Regions from separate parts of the Corynebacterium gottingense genome, predicted to be linked through region 1. Evidence: predicted binding sites of a transcription regulator. Region 1 holds the regulator's gene; the other holds the start of a gene.
The links. The regulator LexA, encoded in region 1, represses DNA repair genes until DNA is damaged. The targets are predictions, from matches to a motif close to CGAACANNTGTTCG.
Positions count from the first base shown of each region.

Region 2: CKJ82_RS10620 (SAV_6107 family HEPN domain-containing protein) is a predicted target of LexA. The motif match lies at 5,079-5,092, and genes of this name have one in related genera.

Region 1 is NZ_NSGN01000001.1:242,851-250,596, reverse strand. It holds gene CKJ82_RS01205 (HPr family phosphocarrier protein) at 1-77, opposite strand, end outside; gene CKJ82_RS01200 (PTS fructose transporter subunit IIABC) at 147-2,285, opposite strand; gene CKJ82_RS01195 (1-phosphofructokinase family hexose kinase) at 2,325-3,290, opposite strand; gene CKJ82_RS01190 (transcriptional regulator SugR) at 3,460-4,245, opposite strand; gene lexA (transcriptional repressor LexA) at 4,479-5,165, opposite strand; gene CKJ82_RS11575 (hypothetical protein) at 5,547-5,762, shown strand; gene nrdR (transcriptional regulator NrdR) at 5,854-6,312, shown strand; gene hrpA (ATP-dependent RNA helicase HrpA) at 6,339-7,746, opposite strand, start outside.
Region 2 is NZ_NSGN01000011.1:90,411-98,156, forward strand. It holds gene CKJ82_RS10590 (class II 3-deoxy-7-phosphoheptulonate synthase) at 1-76, shown strand, start outside; partial or broken gene CKJ82_RS10595 (protein kinase domain-containing protein) at 139-1,449, opposite strand; gene CKJ82_RS10600 (Rv2175c family DNA-binding protein) at 1,451-1,843, shown strand; gene CKJ82_RS10605 (alpha-(1->6)-mannopyranosyltransferase A) at 1,815-3,302, opposite strand; gene CKJ82_RS10610 (polyprenyl synthetase family protein) at 3,302-4,405, opposite strand; gene CKJ82_RS10615 (GNAT family N-acetyltransferase) at 4,462-5,028, opposite strand; gene CKJ82_RS10620 (SAV_6107 family HEPN domain-containing protein) at 5,168-5,611, shown strand; gene CKJ82_RS10625 (DUF3040 domain-containing protein) at 5,798-6,190, shown strand; gene CKJ82_RS10630 (IS3 family transposase) at 6,453-7,746, shown strand, end outside.

The DNA.
Region 1 (7,746 bases):
GCGGCGTCGGAGATGACCGTTGCCGGGCGTGCGTGCAGTCCGACGGTGGAGCCAACCTTGACGGTCTTGGAAGCCATAATGAGGTCCTTTCGAAATACTTTGGTTGAGTGCTGATTTACTGGGTACCAGTGTAGGCACCGGGTTGGTTATGCCGCTACCTGCTGCACGCCCGCCGAAGCGGTGTTTTCCTGCGTAGCCTTGTCAGCGGCGGCCTTCTGGATTTCCTTGTTGGGCCAGAAGCGCTTGATGGCGATCACGGCTAACGTGGCCACGAGTACGCCCGCGGCCAGCGCGATCACCATGCCCCACCACGGGTCGTAGGCGAAGATGACAAACACGCCACCGTGCGGTGCCTGGCATCCCACGCCCAGGCCCATGGAGACTGCGCCCGCGGTAGCGCCACCCAGCATCATCGCGGGGATGACGCGGAACGGGTCTGCGGCCGCGAACGGGATCGCGCCCTCCGAGACGAAGGACAGGCCCAGGAGCCACGCGGACTTGCCGTTCTCCTGCTCGGCCGGGGTGAACAGCTCCTTGCGCAGGAAGGTCGCGATGGACAGCGCGATTGGCGGCACCATGCCGGCGATCATGACGGTCGCCATGATCTCGAAGCTGGCGTCCGTGCCCGCGGACAGGCCCGCGGTACCGAACAGGTACGCCGCCTTGTTCACCGGGCCACCAAGGTCAAAGCACATCATCAGGCCGATGATGATGCCAAGCAGTACTGCCGACGACCCCGTCATGGACGACAGCCAGTCGGTCAGCCCCAGCATGAGCGCCTCGAGCGGGCGACCCAGCAGGAGGAACATCAACAGGCCGACGATGAGGGAGGTCAGCAGCGGGATGATCACCACCGGCATGAGCGAGCCGAGCCAGCGCGGCACCTTCCAGGTCTGGATCCAGTACGCGATTACGCCGGCGAGCAGGCCGGTGACCAGGCCGCCGATGAATCCGGCACCAACCATGACGGAGATGGCGCCGCCGATGAAGCCCGGTGCGATGCCGGGGCGCCCGGCCAAGCCGTAGCCGATGTAGCCGGAGAGGGCCGACACGACGAATTGCATGCCCATCTGTCCCGTGGCAAAGAGGACGGCGCCGAGGTAGAGGGCCCACCCGGAGCGCTCAAAGGTTGCCGTGACTCCGTCAACCGTCACCTCGTGGCCCGGCAGATCCCACGGCGTGAACTGGGTGACCAGCGCCTGCCAGCCGTTGGCCATGTCGTAGCCGCCGAGCAGGAAGCCGAGCGCGAGCAGGAGACCACCCGCGGCGACGAACGGCACCATGTAGGACACGCCGGTCATGATCGCCTGCTGCAGGCGCTTCGGCCAGCTTTCGCCGGAGGAACCGGTTGCGGAGTCCTCGCCGGCTGACTCGGAGGCAGCCGCGACGCGAGGGGCCTTCGGGTCCTTCACCGCGGCGATGGCCTCGTCGATCATCGCGTCCGGTTCGTTCACGCCGCGCTTGACCGGGGAGTCCACGACCGGCTTGCCGGCAAAGCGGCCCTTGTTTCGCACGGCCACGTCGTGGGCGAAGATGACTGCGTCGGCGCTATCAATGAAGGACTGCTCGAGCGGGTCGCCGCCGGACGACCCCTGCGGCTCCACAATGAGCTCGACGTTATCGCGCTTTTCGGCTGCCTGGGTGAGCGCGTCAGCCGCCATGTAGGTGTGGGCAATGCCGGTCGCACACGAGGTGACCGCAGCGATGCGGATGACGTCCTGCTTCGCGCCGGAAGTGCCCGCGGTACCTGCAGCGCCCGCGGTGACGGCCGTGCTGCCGGCGGCTGCGGCGCCATCGGTCGTGGCCGGTTTCGGCTTCTTCTTTTTCGGTTCGGCGTTGACGACCTCCAGCACGGCGTCGACAAGCTCCTGCTCGGTGCTGGCGTTGCGAAGCTTCTCCACAAAGTCACCGCGGACCAGCGCGCGGGCCAGCTTGGACAGGATTTTCAGGTGTTCCTTGCCGCCGCCCTCGGGGGCGCCGATGAGGAAGACCAGCTCGGCATCGCCGTCGGGGCCGGAGAAATCAACCGGATTGGACAGGCGCGCGAAGGCAAGGGTTGGCTCGTTGACCGTAGCGACGCGGCAGTGCGGGATGGCCACACGGCCGTTGACACCGGTGCCGGCCTTCGCTTCGCGGGCAGTCGCCGCTTCAGCGATGGGGCCTGCGTCGGTCGCGCGCCCGGTGGCTTCTATGAGCCCGGCAAGGTGTTGGATGACGTCCGCGGGCGAGGAGCCGAAGTCCACGTCCAGCCTGACCAGGTCAGGTGTGATGAGTGGGGAGTTCATAGGAGTTCCTACTCTGTAGCGAAGGATATGGGTATTGAATTAGTTGGAAAGACTGAAGACTTTGGTGCGCTCGACGTCCAGGTCGGACGGGGAGGGAATCCCGGTGCCTGGCATGGAGGCAGCGGCGGAGCCGTAGGCCACGGCCCGGCGGAGGCAATCCGCGGGCTCGAGGCCCTCGACTCGCGCCATCACGTAGCCGGCGAGCGAGCTGTCGCCCGCGCCGACGGTGGAGCGCACGGTGATCGGGGGAGCGGAGGCCGCCCACGCGCCGTTGGCCGTGACCAGGCACGCGCCGGCGCCACCGAGCGTGACCAGCACCTCCTGCACACCTCGTTTCACGAGGGCGCGCGCTGCGGCGATGATGGCATCGAACTCGCCGCGCTCGGCGGCGGCCTCGAGCTCGTGCCCGTCCGCGCCGGTGAGCTGGGCCAGCTCGAACGAATTCGGTTTCATGATGGTCGGTGCCGCACCGTCGAGCTTGCGCCCGAGCGCCTGCAGCGGCGCATCCGACGTGTCCACAGCAATGACAAGATCCGGCGAAGCCTTGCGCAGGGAAGCGACAAGCTCGGCGTACCAGTCCGGCGCCGCACCAGGCGGCAGCGAACCAGCCAGCACTGCAGCGTCGGCGTTTCGTGCGTGGTTGAGCAGTTGCTTTTCGACGCCACGCTGCTCCTCGCCCGACAACTCGGCACCACGCTCGTTGATCTTGGTGGTGGTGCCGTCCGGCTCGGTGAGCGCCGTGTTCGTGCGCACGTTGCCCTGGATGGGCACTGGTGCGAACGGGATGCGCGCGCGCTCGACAGCGCTGATGAATGGGTCGCGTGGTCCACACGGCGCGATCGCGAGGGCGTCCTTGCCAGCCAGCGCGACAGCGTTGGCGACGTTGATGCCTTTACCCCCGGCTTCGCGTCTGGCATCGGTGGCGCGGACCACTTCGCCGCGCGCCACGGCATCGACGTTGAGTGTGGCGTCGATGCTCGGGTTCGGCGTTAACGTGATGATCATGGATTCGCTCCCTACTGTTGATGTAGTGGGGTGAGGCACGAGAGCGCCCCTACGCAGCGAGTCTGTTGGCGATGCCGGGCACTAAGCGCCACCCCCCAAGTATGTCCGAATAGGTGTGATTTTTCAACCATTCGGAAGCGATCTCACACGAGTGAGCGGGAAAACGGGCTTACTCGGACGCGGTAATGACGTCGACGCCGTGTGCGACGAGTTCATCGATGAAGGACTTTGGCGCCTCCGAGTCGGTCACCAGCACATCGACTTCGCTCAGGCGGGCGAAGCTCACCAGGTAGTCGTTTCCGAGCTTGGTCGAGTCGCACATCGCCACCACCTTGTGCGCGTTTGTGACCATCGCCTTCTTGATCGCGGCCTCTTGGGGGTCGGCCGTGGAGAGCCCGTGATCAATGGTCAATGCGTTGGTGCCAATGAAGGCGACGTCGGCGCGCAGAATGGCGATGGAGCGAAGCGCGATGTCTCCGACGACCGCTTGGGTGATCGCACGAACGGTTCCACCCAGTAGCTGCACACTTTCCAAACCCGCGCTTGCCAGGTCGAGGGAGGTGGGCAGCGAGTTGGTCACGATGTGCCAATCTTTGGCCGAGGGGTGCTTGGCAATAATCTCGGCCAGACCATTGATGGTTGTGCCAGAGTCGAGGAAGAGAGATCGGTCCGGCCGGTCCGGGAGGAATTGGAGCGCTGCACGGGCGATCGCCATCTTGGCCGTGGACGCGGCGCGATAGCGGGCTTCAAGCGGAAACTCGGTGGTGAGAAAGGATTGGCTCGCTACGGCGCCACCGTGCACGCGGTGGACAATGCCCTCGTCATTGAGCACAGCCAGGTCGCGACGGATCGTCTCCGCGGTGACTCCAAACTTTTCGGCCAGCTCAGTGACATTGACTCGACCTTCAACCGCGGTGAGGGAGGCAATTTGTCGCCGGCGTTCTTCTGCGTACACGGCGCTCCTTCAGTATGTCGGGATGTAAGACGGGAAAACGTATACCTGTCATTGTCGCATTGATTGGTGCCCGATTGGTTGTTGTTGTGCCCGACTCCCCCGAAGCGGGGGCAGCACCCGCCACATATCCGGAAATCGTCACAGTGGTTGAAGGTGATAAGCGGAGGTGAGCTACAAACAAGAAAAACGCCCGCGCGAGGGATCGCTGCGGGCGTGTGTTCAGGGTGGAGGTGCTACATGGTGCGGAACACGGAGACGACGCGTCCCATGATTTCCGCATTGGTGCCGTCAATAGGCGAGTAGGCATCGTTGTGGGGGAGGAGCCACACGCCGCTGGAATCCTTGTGGAACTCCTTCACCGTCGCCTCGCCGTCGAGCAGGGCTGCGACGAACTCTCCCTCCTCTGCCACGGGCTGGGAGCGAACGACGACCCAGTCGCCGGGGAGGATGCCGGCATCGCGCATCGACTCGCCGACGACCTGCAACATGAACAGGTCGCCGTCGCCGAGAAGATCCTCCGGCATCGGGTAGTAGCTCGTCACGTTCTCCTCTGCGAGGATCGGCGACCCGGCGGCAATCTGGCCGACCACTGGGATGTAGCGCGGAGTCGACGCATCCTCCGGCACGTTTGTGTCCGTGCTCGGCTTCGGCTTCTTGCCGGGTGCGTCGGGGAGATGGCGCAAGTCGACCGCGCGAGGCTTGTTCGGGTCGCGGCGCAGGAAGCCCTTCTTTTCAAGCTCTTTGAGCTGGTAGGCGACGGACGAGGTGGACTGCAACCCAGCTGCGTCGCCAATCTCGCGAATGCTTGGCGGGTAGCCGCGAAGGACGACGGCGTCCCGAATTACTTCCAAAATTCGCCGCTGACGATCAGACAGCGTCGAGATGTCCAAATCCTTGGCATCAGCCTTTTTGCGGGCCATGAGGTGCTCCTTTGATGGTGACTGTGTGTGAGTTTATTCGCGCTAACTACGCACTGCACAACCTACCAGATCGGGCAAACATGTTCGAGTTCTCAACCCGCCCGCTAGACAAGCTCTGACGTGCCTGCTATAAATCGAACATGCAACCGACATCGAACGCCTGAACGGTATTCCGTTCGACAGTGTTGGTTCGGTTCGTAAGATTGCGGTGAACGTGAAAGGAATGAACTTATGACGATGATGCAAAATGGTAGTTACGGTGCTTCTACTACTCGCTTCGAGGTGGCTTCCATGCCGGCTCGTGCTGACGAGTGGGACATTGAAACCCGTGGTGTTCGGCGGTGTGGGGCTGAGCATGTTCGAACGCTCAGTAATTCGATAATGGCCGTTGATGTGGGGAGGGGTGATCCGGCGCAGTGGCCAGACCGAGCGGACGATCGGTTCGAATCCCACCGCGAAAAGCGCGAGAGCGTGCTCGTGGGACTGGGCTTGAGCGCCGCGCTGGTGATCGGGTCGATCGTGGGCGGTGCGTTCTCGGACGACACCGCGTCGATGAGCCACCAAGTCTCCGCCCAATACGTCGCTGGCGCCCGCTAGGGAAGCGGCGCGGGGGACGGTACATTGAGGAGGCAAGCCCGGGCGCACGTCCCCGGGGCGTACCCAGAACAGCGAGGAGCGGGAGCCTGCAATGTACTGTCCGTTTTGCCACAACGATCATTCGCGTGTGATGGACTCCCGCATCATTGAAGGAGGATCAGCAATCCGCCGGCGTCGTGAGTGCACCGAATGTGGGGGGCGATTCACCACCGTGGAAAAGGCAGTGCTGACGGTGGTGAAGCGCAACGGGATCAGCGAGCCGTTTGACCGTGACAAGCTCATCGTCGGCGTGCGGCGTGCCTGCCAGGGGCGCGACGTGTCGGACGACGCGCTCAAACGACTCGCGCAACAGGTCGAGGAGATCGTGCGCTCCCACGGCAGCTCACAGATCCCCGCGCACGAAATCGGCCTCGCGGTGCTCGAACCGCTCCGCGCGCTTGACGAGGTCGCCTACCTGCGCTTCGCGTCCGTGTACAAGTCGTTCGAGAGCGCCGACGACTTCGAATCAGAGATTCGTCTGATGCGGCGGCGCGACAAAGAGGACTTCTGAGCCGGTTGAGTCTGTAGCTCACGCCGCTAGGTCAGCTTGTCTACCATCTTCTCAATGCGCCGGGCGCTGACCGGCTTCGGCGTGCCAAGGCGCTGCGCGAAGACGCTCACGCGCAGTTCCTCAATCCTCCACAACACGTCCTTGTAGGCGCGAGTCTTTTCCCGCCCGGCGGGGAGCTTGGCCAACCTGGCGGCAAGGTACGACTTCGCGCCGTCGACAATTGCCTGCCGGTCCGCATCGCGGTCGGGATCCACGCGCATGTCCTCAAGGCGAATCCGGATAGCCTCGATGTAGCGCGGCATGTGCTGGAGGTGGGTCAGTCCGTGCCTGGTCAACGCGTTGCGGGGGAGGTAAAACTCGAGCTGCGAACGCATGTCATCAATCGCGGGACCTTCCCATTGCGACAGCTCCTGCGCCATGTTCGTGTACGCGACGAGCCCAGGGGCGATGCCCACCACCATGCGCCGCACCGCGCCAGGAACTTCTGGCGACACCTTGGCCACGAGCGCCGAAAACTCCTCCGGAGTACGCACGGGGCCGCCGTGCTGCATCATCAGGTCGCGAATCGCGGCCACCCGCGCATCCTCCACGAGCCCCTTCGCGCCACCGTGCGGGTACTGGTCCACCGCCACCTTCTGTCGCAGCGGCAACCCCTTGGTCATCTGCTGCGCAGACACCGAAATCTCGCGGATCAGCAGCGTGAGGGTCGCGGTGATCATCGACGCGTCCGCGGCAGCCTTCGTTGGGAAGACCGTGACGCGCACGCCGTCGCGGGTAGCCTCCAGCGCGGGGAACGCGTCGACGCTATTGCCATCAATGGTGGTTTGCACCGTCGCCGGCACCTCGCCCAGGGAGTCCGCCGTCCACTTCGCCACGGCCTTGGACTCCGCTGCCCGGCTCGCCTTTGACACCGACGAGCGGATCTTGCCCGCCTGCCGCTTCTTCAGCGCGGCAAGGTCCTTGTCGTGGTCGACAACCTTCCCGCGCTTGTCAATTGCGGCGTACGTCATGGTCAGGTGCGCCGGGAGTCGAGTCGGTGAGAAGTCTGACCCGTTGACCCCGGAGGCCCCCAGTGACTGGAGGGCGGACGCGAGGGCGTCGACAAGCGGCTGCCCGTCTTCGAGGAGGGGCAGGGCGCGCTGCGCGAAGTCGGGCGCGGGGACGACGGTGGTGCGAATGGCCTTGGGGAGCGAGCGGATGAGCTCGGTGATGAGCTCCTCGCGCAGCCCCGGTACAAGCCAGTCGAAGCCATCCGGGCTTAGGCCTGCGAGCAGCGGGACCGGGACCTCGACCGTGACGCCGTCGAACGGGTCGCCGGGCTCGAATTTGTAGCGCAGGTCGTAGTTGATCGATCCCTGTCGCCAAGTCTCGGGGAAGGCGGTGGCTGAGGTGTCGGTGCCGGTGTCGTCAAGCAGCGATTCCGGGTCGAAGTCG
Region 2 (7,746 bases), on a different contig from region 1:
GGCCTGCGACCCTCGCTTGAACACCGAGCAGGCCCTCGAGCTGGCCTTCCTCGTCGCGGAGATGCTGCGCTACTAAGCGCCATTCGCTTCTCGACGCCCCCGCGATCCCTCCCTTCCTCAGCCAACCAACGCGGAACTGAGCAGGGGAGGGATTTCGCCGTAGAGGCCCGACCCGAACCACCAACCGCCGACGGCGACGGCTGCGGTGACTGCAATCGCGAACAGCACGTACACCACAACCCCCAGGCCTGATCGGTTGGACACGCGCCGCACCTTGGGGCGCGGTCCGCGCGCGGCTGGCGGTGCCGCCGGTGCTGGCCGCCGCTGCGTGGGTGGCGGCGCGACGGGAGCCTGCCGCGTCGGCACGGGCACCGGTTGCGGGGCAGGCTGCGGGACTGGTTGCGGAACCGAAGCCGCGGCCCCAGCGCCCGGGGCATCCGGGAACAGGCGCCGCTCGGCCTGCGGAACGGCGCGCGTGGGTCCTGCTCCGTTGGGGTACTGCGGGCGCTGAGGGTGCGGAGGGCGCGGAGGGCGCGGCTGGGAGCCGAAGCGCGTGGGGTGCGCGGCGGCGCGGTTTGCGGCCGAGTTTTTTGGGGCCGGCACGGTGTAGGCGGGAAGGCGCAGGTCGCGCGCGACGTCGTCGAGCGCATCGAGGAACTCCCCGGCGTCGCGGAACCGCTCGGAGGGGGTCCGGGCTGTCGCGGTGGTGACGAGTTCGTCGAAGAGCATGGGCACTCCGTCGATAAGCTGCGACGGCGGCGGCACATCATCCTGCAAGCGTGCGTAGGCGTGGGCGAGCGGCGTGTCGCCGGTGAACGGGGTGCGGCCGGTGAGGAGCTCGAACAGGACGATGCCGGCGGAGTAGACGTCTGAGGCGGGCGTGATCGCGGAGCCGTTGACCTGCTCCGGCGAGAGGTAGGACACGGTGCCCACGATCTGGTCGGTAGATTGCGGCGACTCGGCGGCGGCGCGCACGAGCCCGAAGTCGGCGAGTTTGACCTGGTGGTCCGTGCTGATAAGCACGTTGTCGGGCTTGATGTCGCGGTGGACAAGGCCCTTGGTGTGCGCGACTCCGAGCCCGGTGAGCAGGCCGCGGAGCACGCTGGTGGCCGCGTGCGGCGGCATCGGGCCGCGCTCGGCGAGGAGCTCGCGAAGCGTGCCGCCGGTGATGAGCTCCATGATGAGGAAGATGGTGTCGCCCTGCGCGGAAAAGTCGTAGACGTTGACCAGGTTCGGGTGCGACAGCTGCGCCATGGCGCGGGCTTCGCGGCGGAACCTGTCGAGGAACACCGGGTCATGAACATACTGCTCGTGCATGACTTTAGCGGCGACCTCGCGCCCGAGCCGGGTATCCACGCAGCGGTACACGGTGGCCATGCCGCCACGCGCGATCGGCCTGTCGATCACGTATCGGTTGTCCAGGTAGTCTCCTACACGCATGCTGACCAGTATGGTGCACACCCGCCGCTCGGCGCTAAACTACGGTTCCGTGAATACTCTTGATGATCTTCTCGCTGGCGAAGAACTGCTCACCATGCCCGATGTTGCGGAGATGCTCGGCATCCCCGTGACTAAGGTGCACGACTACGTGAACGGCAAGAAGCTCGTGGTCTACCGCAAGGACGGCAAGAAGTACATCCCGGCCGTGCTGTTCAGCGACGGCGAGATGAGCAAGTTCATCACCGGCGCGATCACGGTGCTCTACGACGGCGGATTTACCGAGGAAGAGATCCTCGCATACCTGTTTACCCCGGACGATTCACTCCCGGGCCGTCCGATCGACGCTCTGCACGGCCACGGCGCGCGCGAGGTAATCAGGCGCGCGCAGGCGATGGCGTTCTAGCGCCGACCTGCTTATCGACGCCACCGCGCGGCCACACCAACACGACCGACAGAAGCGCCGCGAACGGCGCGAGCACGAGGAACCACGGGTCGTAGAAGCGGTGGTTGCCGCTGCCCGTGAACGCGAGCGCGATGACGACGGAGCCGCCCACCGCGACCCGCTCGACCCACGCCGGGGCTTGGAACGTGCCCACCAGTGAGATAAGCGACGCGTAATACCAAGGCAGCGTCACCGAGTTGGCGACAAAGGCGACGGCGTAGGCGGCGGTGGTGCCGGCGACGGCGGTGGAGCTGGCAAGCGCCCTGTCTTTGGGGCGGAAGAACCACCACACGACGACGAGCCCGGCGAGCATGAGGATCCCGCTGGCCGCGCGGTTGGCGGCGAGGGCGCTGTTGTAGTGGAAGTCCTCGTTGATCAGCTGCGCGATCGGCGTGATGAGCTCGGCGAGCAGCGTCGGCCCGGCCAGCGGGTTGACCACCTTGGAGTTGCCGGAGATCTCCTCAACCCAGCCCCACGACGATCCGGAAAGCACGGTGACGAGGTTGACCACCGCGGCCGTGACGGCGACGGTCCACGCACCGCTGCCGATGAACACGCCCACGCGGCGCGGCCAGCTGGCGTGCGCGCCGCCGTTGTCGCGCGCGAGCAGGATCCAGACGACGAAGGGGAGCGCGATCGCCGCGGTGGCCTTCAGGGACACGGCGAGCGCGATGAGCGCGATGCCTGCGGTGGACCAGGCAACACGGCGGCACTGCGGCGCGATGCACGCGAGCAGCCCGGCGGAAACGAGGCCGACCATGACAGATTCGTTGTGCATGCCGCCGACGAGGTGGAGCAGCATGACCGGGTTTGTGGCGCCGATCCACAGCGCGAATTCCGCGTTCCCACCGAGCTCGCGGGCGATCCGCGGTACCGCCCACACGATGAGGGCGAAGCCGGCGAGCGAGATGAGCTTGTACACCATCAGCCCGGCGGTGACGTCGTCGCCGACAACCGAGGTAATCGCCTTGCCCAGCCCGAGGTGGAGCGGGCCGTACGGGGTGGTGGTGTTGCGCCAGTCGTGGCTGACCTCCCAGAGGTACGGTCCCGGGTTGACGGCTGCGCCCTCGGTGTAGGGGTCGTAGCCGTCGCGAAGCATTGCCCCCTGCATGAGGTAGGAGTAGACGTCGCGCGACAGCACCGGCCCGCTGAGCACGAGCGGTGCGGTCCAGGCGCAGGTGGCCAGTCGCGTCGCGCGCAGGCCGGGGCGGGCGCGGCCGAGCATCAGCCAGGCCACGACAAGACCAAGGATGCCCACAGTAAGCAGGCCGTTCATGAGTCCGCGGCCGTGGCCGTAGGTGAGGGCGTCGAGGCCGAGCTCCCGCATCAGCCCGCTGCGGTTGCGCGTTGCGCCCGCGCCGTAGGAGCCAAGCGCGATGCACACGCTGGCGGCGACGCCAAGCCAGAGCGTGCGCTGCATCAGGCGCGCCGTTCCGTGGACTTGATGGCCAGTTGCCGCAGGGTGTCGGCCACGGTGTCGTCGATGTTGGCGGTCTCCAGGTGCGCGAGCCCCGAGGTCGTGAGTGCCTCAATTCGCTTTTCGACGCCCTCCAGCGCCCCACTTTCCACAATCAGCTCCGCCAGCCGGGCCAGATCTTCAGGCGCCGTGGCGGTGCCGATGCCGGCGCGTAGCTCGGCCGCGGCGGACGGGTCGGACTCGTCGAGCAGCTGGAGCGCGGTGGCGAAGAGGACGGTGCGCTTGCCCTCGCGGAGGTCGTCGCCGGCCGGCTTGCCGGTGACGGCGGAGTCTCCGAAGACGCCAAGGACGTCGTCGCGGAGCTGGTAGGCGATGCCGATGTCGTGGCCGTAGCCGCGGAACGCCTCGATGGTGTCGGCAGGTGCGCCCGCGACGGCGGCGCCGAGGTGGAGCGGGCGCTCGATGGTGTAGGCGGCGGTCTTGAACCGGTTGACGCGGTCCGCAAGCTCGATGGACTCGCTGCCCTGCGCCTCGAGCATGATGTCGAGCAGTTGGCCGCCGATAACCTCGGTGCGCATCCCGCGCCAGGGCGCTGCGGCGCGCTCGAGGGCGGCGTCGCTCAGGCCGGAAGCGCGCCACATGTCCTCGGCCCACACCAGGGCGAGGTCTCCGATGAGAATGGCGGCGTGTTCGCCGAAGGCGGCGGCGTCGCCGCGCCTGCCGGCGGCCCGGTGTTCGGCCTCCACGGCGCGGTGGACCGTCGGGTTACCGCGCCGGGTGTCGGAGGCGTCAATGATGTCATCGTGGACCAGGGCGCAGGCCTGGATGAACTCGAGCGCGCTGACGGCGCGCAGGACTGCCTCCGGGTCCTCTGCGGATGCCGAGCCGCCGCGCTCGAGCCCTCCGCCTCCGACGAAGCCGGCCCAACCGTAGAGCGGGCGGATGCGCTTTCCACCGCCCAGGACGAATCGCTCCAGGTGCGCTACCGCGTTGGTGACGGGCTCGCCGATGCGGGCGACCGGTTCGCGCTGCTGGTCAAAGAACTGACGGAGTTGTGCTTCCACAGCCGCGGGGATCTGGTCTAGCGGGGTGCTCCTATCGGCCACGGTGTGGACTCCTTATATCTCATGAGTGTGGGGGCGTCGTGCTACCGCAAGATTACCTACCCGCCGGACGGCAGCGGCAGGGTGCGTCCCAAGATTGCGAACGGGCGCGGGTCCCCCGAGTAGTAGAAGCCGCGGGCGACGTCGGTGAACCCAAACCTGCGGTAGAGCCGGAAGGCGGCGTTGGCCTCCTGCTCGACCTCCGGGGTGGACAGCAGCGCGTGGGGCGCAGGTGTCGCCTGGAGGAGCGCGCGCAGGAGGTGCGCGCCGATGCCTTGCCCCTGGGCGCTGGGGGAGACGTGGACCTCCGCAACCTCGAAGTAGTTGCGCAGGATCGCGCGGTCGTGGTCGGTGGGCCCGCCGTTTTCTCGCATCGCGCGGACGAGCTGTCGGTCCCACCAGCGCTCGCGGCTGCCCAGGAATCCGTAGGCCACGCCAAGAACGTGCTCGCCGCTGACGGCGGCGAAGGCAACGAACCCGGGGGTGGTGACTTCGCCGCGCCAAACGCGGATCCGCTCGGGGCGGATCGAGCGCGGGTACTCCATCGCGTCGAGGTAAATGTCCACGAGCTGCGGTGCAAGGTACGCGAATTCAGCCTTGCTCAGGGGGCGAATGTCTACGGTCACGTCTCCATCGAACCATGCCGGTACTCGCGCCGTGGAAAAAGCCACAACTTCGAACATTTGAGCGATTATCGACGCCACCGTGTTCGCCCCGCACCTTAAGGTCAACACCAACGACATCCCAATAGGAAAGGACAGCCCGATGAACACCACTACTGCCAGCGTGATTTCCGCAACTACCCGCTCCGCGTCCTCCACCGCCAAGCGCGACCGCTTCCTTGCCGCCGCGGACGCCTTCTTGGCGCAGGCCCACGAGGAGCTCGAGGAGGGAGATGAGGCGCTCGCTCTTGAGCAGGCGTACCTGGCCGCGCTGCGTACTGCGGGAGCGGTGTGCGCCACCGCGCCGGAGATACGCCGGCGAAAGCGGCTGCCGAGTAGCGCGTGGGACAAGCTGGCGCTCACCGGTCCGGACGGTAAGCGGTGGGCGGCGACGTTTCGTGGTTACTCGGCGCTGCGTGGTCGCGTGGCCTCTGGCATCCAGCAGCGTCCCGAGATGGGCAAGGTGACGGCCCTGCTGGACGAGGCGGAGCAGTTCTATCTGGCGTCCCTGCCGGAGTTTGGCGCGGAACCTCCACTGGTGGCCTAGCGCGGCGGCATGGAGGCGGGGTGCGCTGTGGGCGAATGGCAAATCAGCACAGTTCGCTGAACCGATTCTCCGGCGGGAACAATCTGAGTAGGATGACCGTTGTACCCATAAGATGATTCGCCGCCGAGGCGATTCAACCACCGATTGAGTGCGGTCAACACGCCGTATAGCTGGGGAGTGAAGCCATTGTCTCTTTCTGAACAGGAACAGCGCGCCCTCCGAGAGATCGAGCAGTCGCTTCTCGCTGAGGACCCGCAGTTCGGGAGCTCGGTCGCGCAAGACGCTGATTACGCAGGCCGTCAGCCGTCCGGCAAGATCACCCTCCGTAGCGTCGCGCTGATGGTCTTGGGTCTTGTGCTCCTGCTCGGCGGTGTCGCGCTCGCAACCGTCAGCGTGTGGATGGTGCTCATCAGCATCGTGGGCTTCGGCGTGATGATGTTCGGTGGTGTCATGGCCTTGCGTACGCCCGCAACCCCGTCCCCGCACCTCCGACCGCAGCAGGCGAACGCGGCGCCGCAGTCGCGCCGTGGCGCGTCGATGGAGGAGAGTTTCCGCCGTCGTTTCGAGGATCGGCAGTAGACCGCCGGTAGGTACTGCCCGGGGAAGTTGTTGCCCCGCAGATTGGCTCATCGCATCCCGTTCTGGGGTGCGTTTTTTCATGCCCACACTCACTTCGGGTGCTCAGGCTCTTTCCGGCTCCGGGCGTCCATGAGTCAGGACGCGTCATCCGCTCTGACAACGCTTTTGACACCTAGATGACGAGATCACCGTGACGAAGTCGTAGGAAAATGGGACCGCGGACAAATAGTTGGAGTGTCTCAGGGGGCGGAGAGGGTTTCTGATGTCTGCTCGGTTTCCCCGTGAGATCCGGGAGCAAGCAGTTGATAAGTTTCTTGAAGGCATGCCGTACAAGCGCATCGGCGATTGGCTGGAAGAAAGCTATGGCCAACGCCCTTCTCGGTCAACGGTCGGGTTATGGGTCAGGCAAAGACGTCACGGTCGCCCTCTTAGCCCGCAGCCGGGTATGCATGCCCCGGAAACAGTCGCTGATGCGGTTGCACGTCGTGTGACCTCAACACAGTCGTTTGCAATTATCGGCGACCAAGTTGGCGTCGCCAGTGGGTCAGTGCGGAAATGGACTTCGCGGTACTGGCCCGACGCGCAAGAGGTTGCCGCTGCCGCGTCGCTGCCGTTCGACGAGGTCTATGCGATCACAATGGAACGTGTGAGCAAAGATCGCAGAAGCAAACGCACCGAACAGCAACAGCGCGTCGCTGCTCGGCACAATGCCGCAACCCGTCCGGCACCGGTAGATTCCTGGTTGCCAGGCCCAGGTCCTGTCCCTGATATGGATGCGCTGCCTGATGACCCTGCAGAGTTAAAGAAACTCCTCGCCCAGGAACGCGAACGCCAAGCGGTCAAAGACGCGATCATTGAAGTGCTCATGGGCGGCAGCGAACACACCCAGGGCAGTGGTGATGCATCGGGAAAAGCCCTCGTCCGTGATGGTGCATTGTCTATAGCTGCGAAAGCTGCTGTGGTCTGCGCCCTTACGGACACCCACCACATCAGTATCGCCAAAGCATGCGCGCTTGCCGGGATCGCGCAGTCAACGTTTTATCACCACCAGGGCAAACACCAACGCAGTGTGGCAAAACGCAAGGCACGCCGCGACAAGTACAAAGTCCTCATCCGCCAGGCAGTCGATGAGTGCGGGCAAAGCTACGGCTACCGGCGCATCCACGCGTGGCTTGTTCGCGGTGGGCATCGCATATCGGAAAAAATTGTGCGTGAGCTGATGGACGCACTCGGCTGCCGCCCACCAGCAAAAGCATCCACGAAGTACTCCTCATACACCGGTGAGACCGCGCACCGCCCGGCAAACCTGCTGCTCATTGGCGATAACGAGCGCCCTGCTAATGAGACACATACCCTTGCCCGCCCTGAGGTGGCGCACTCGCAGTATTTCACCCGGTATGCGCACAGTAAGGGGTTGACCCATGATTTTCACGCGGATCAACCTTGGCAGAAAATTGGTACCGATGTCAGCGAAATCCGCTGCAGTGACGGCAGGCTCTACTTGTCAGCAGCCATCGACTTCTTCGACGGGATGCCCATTGCTGTGACTATGTCAC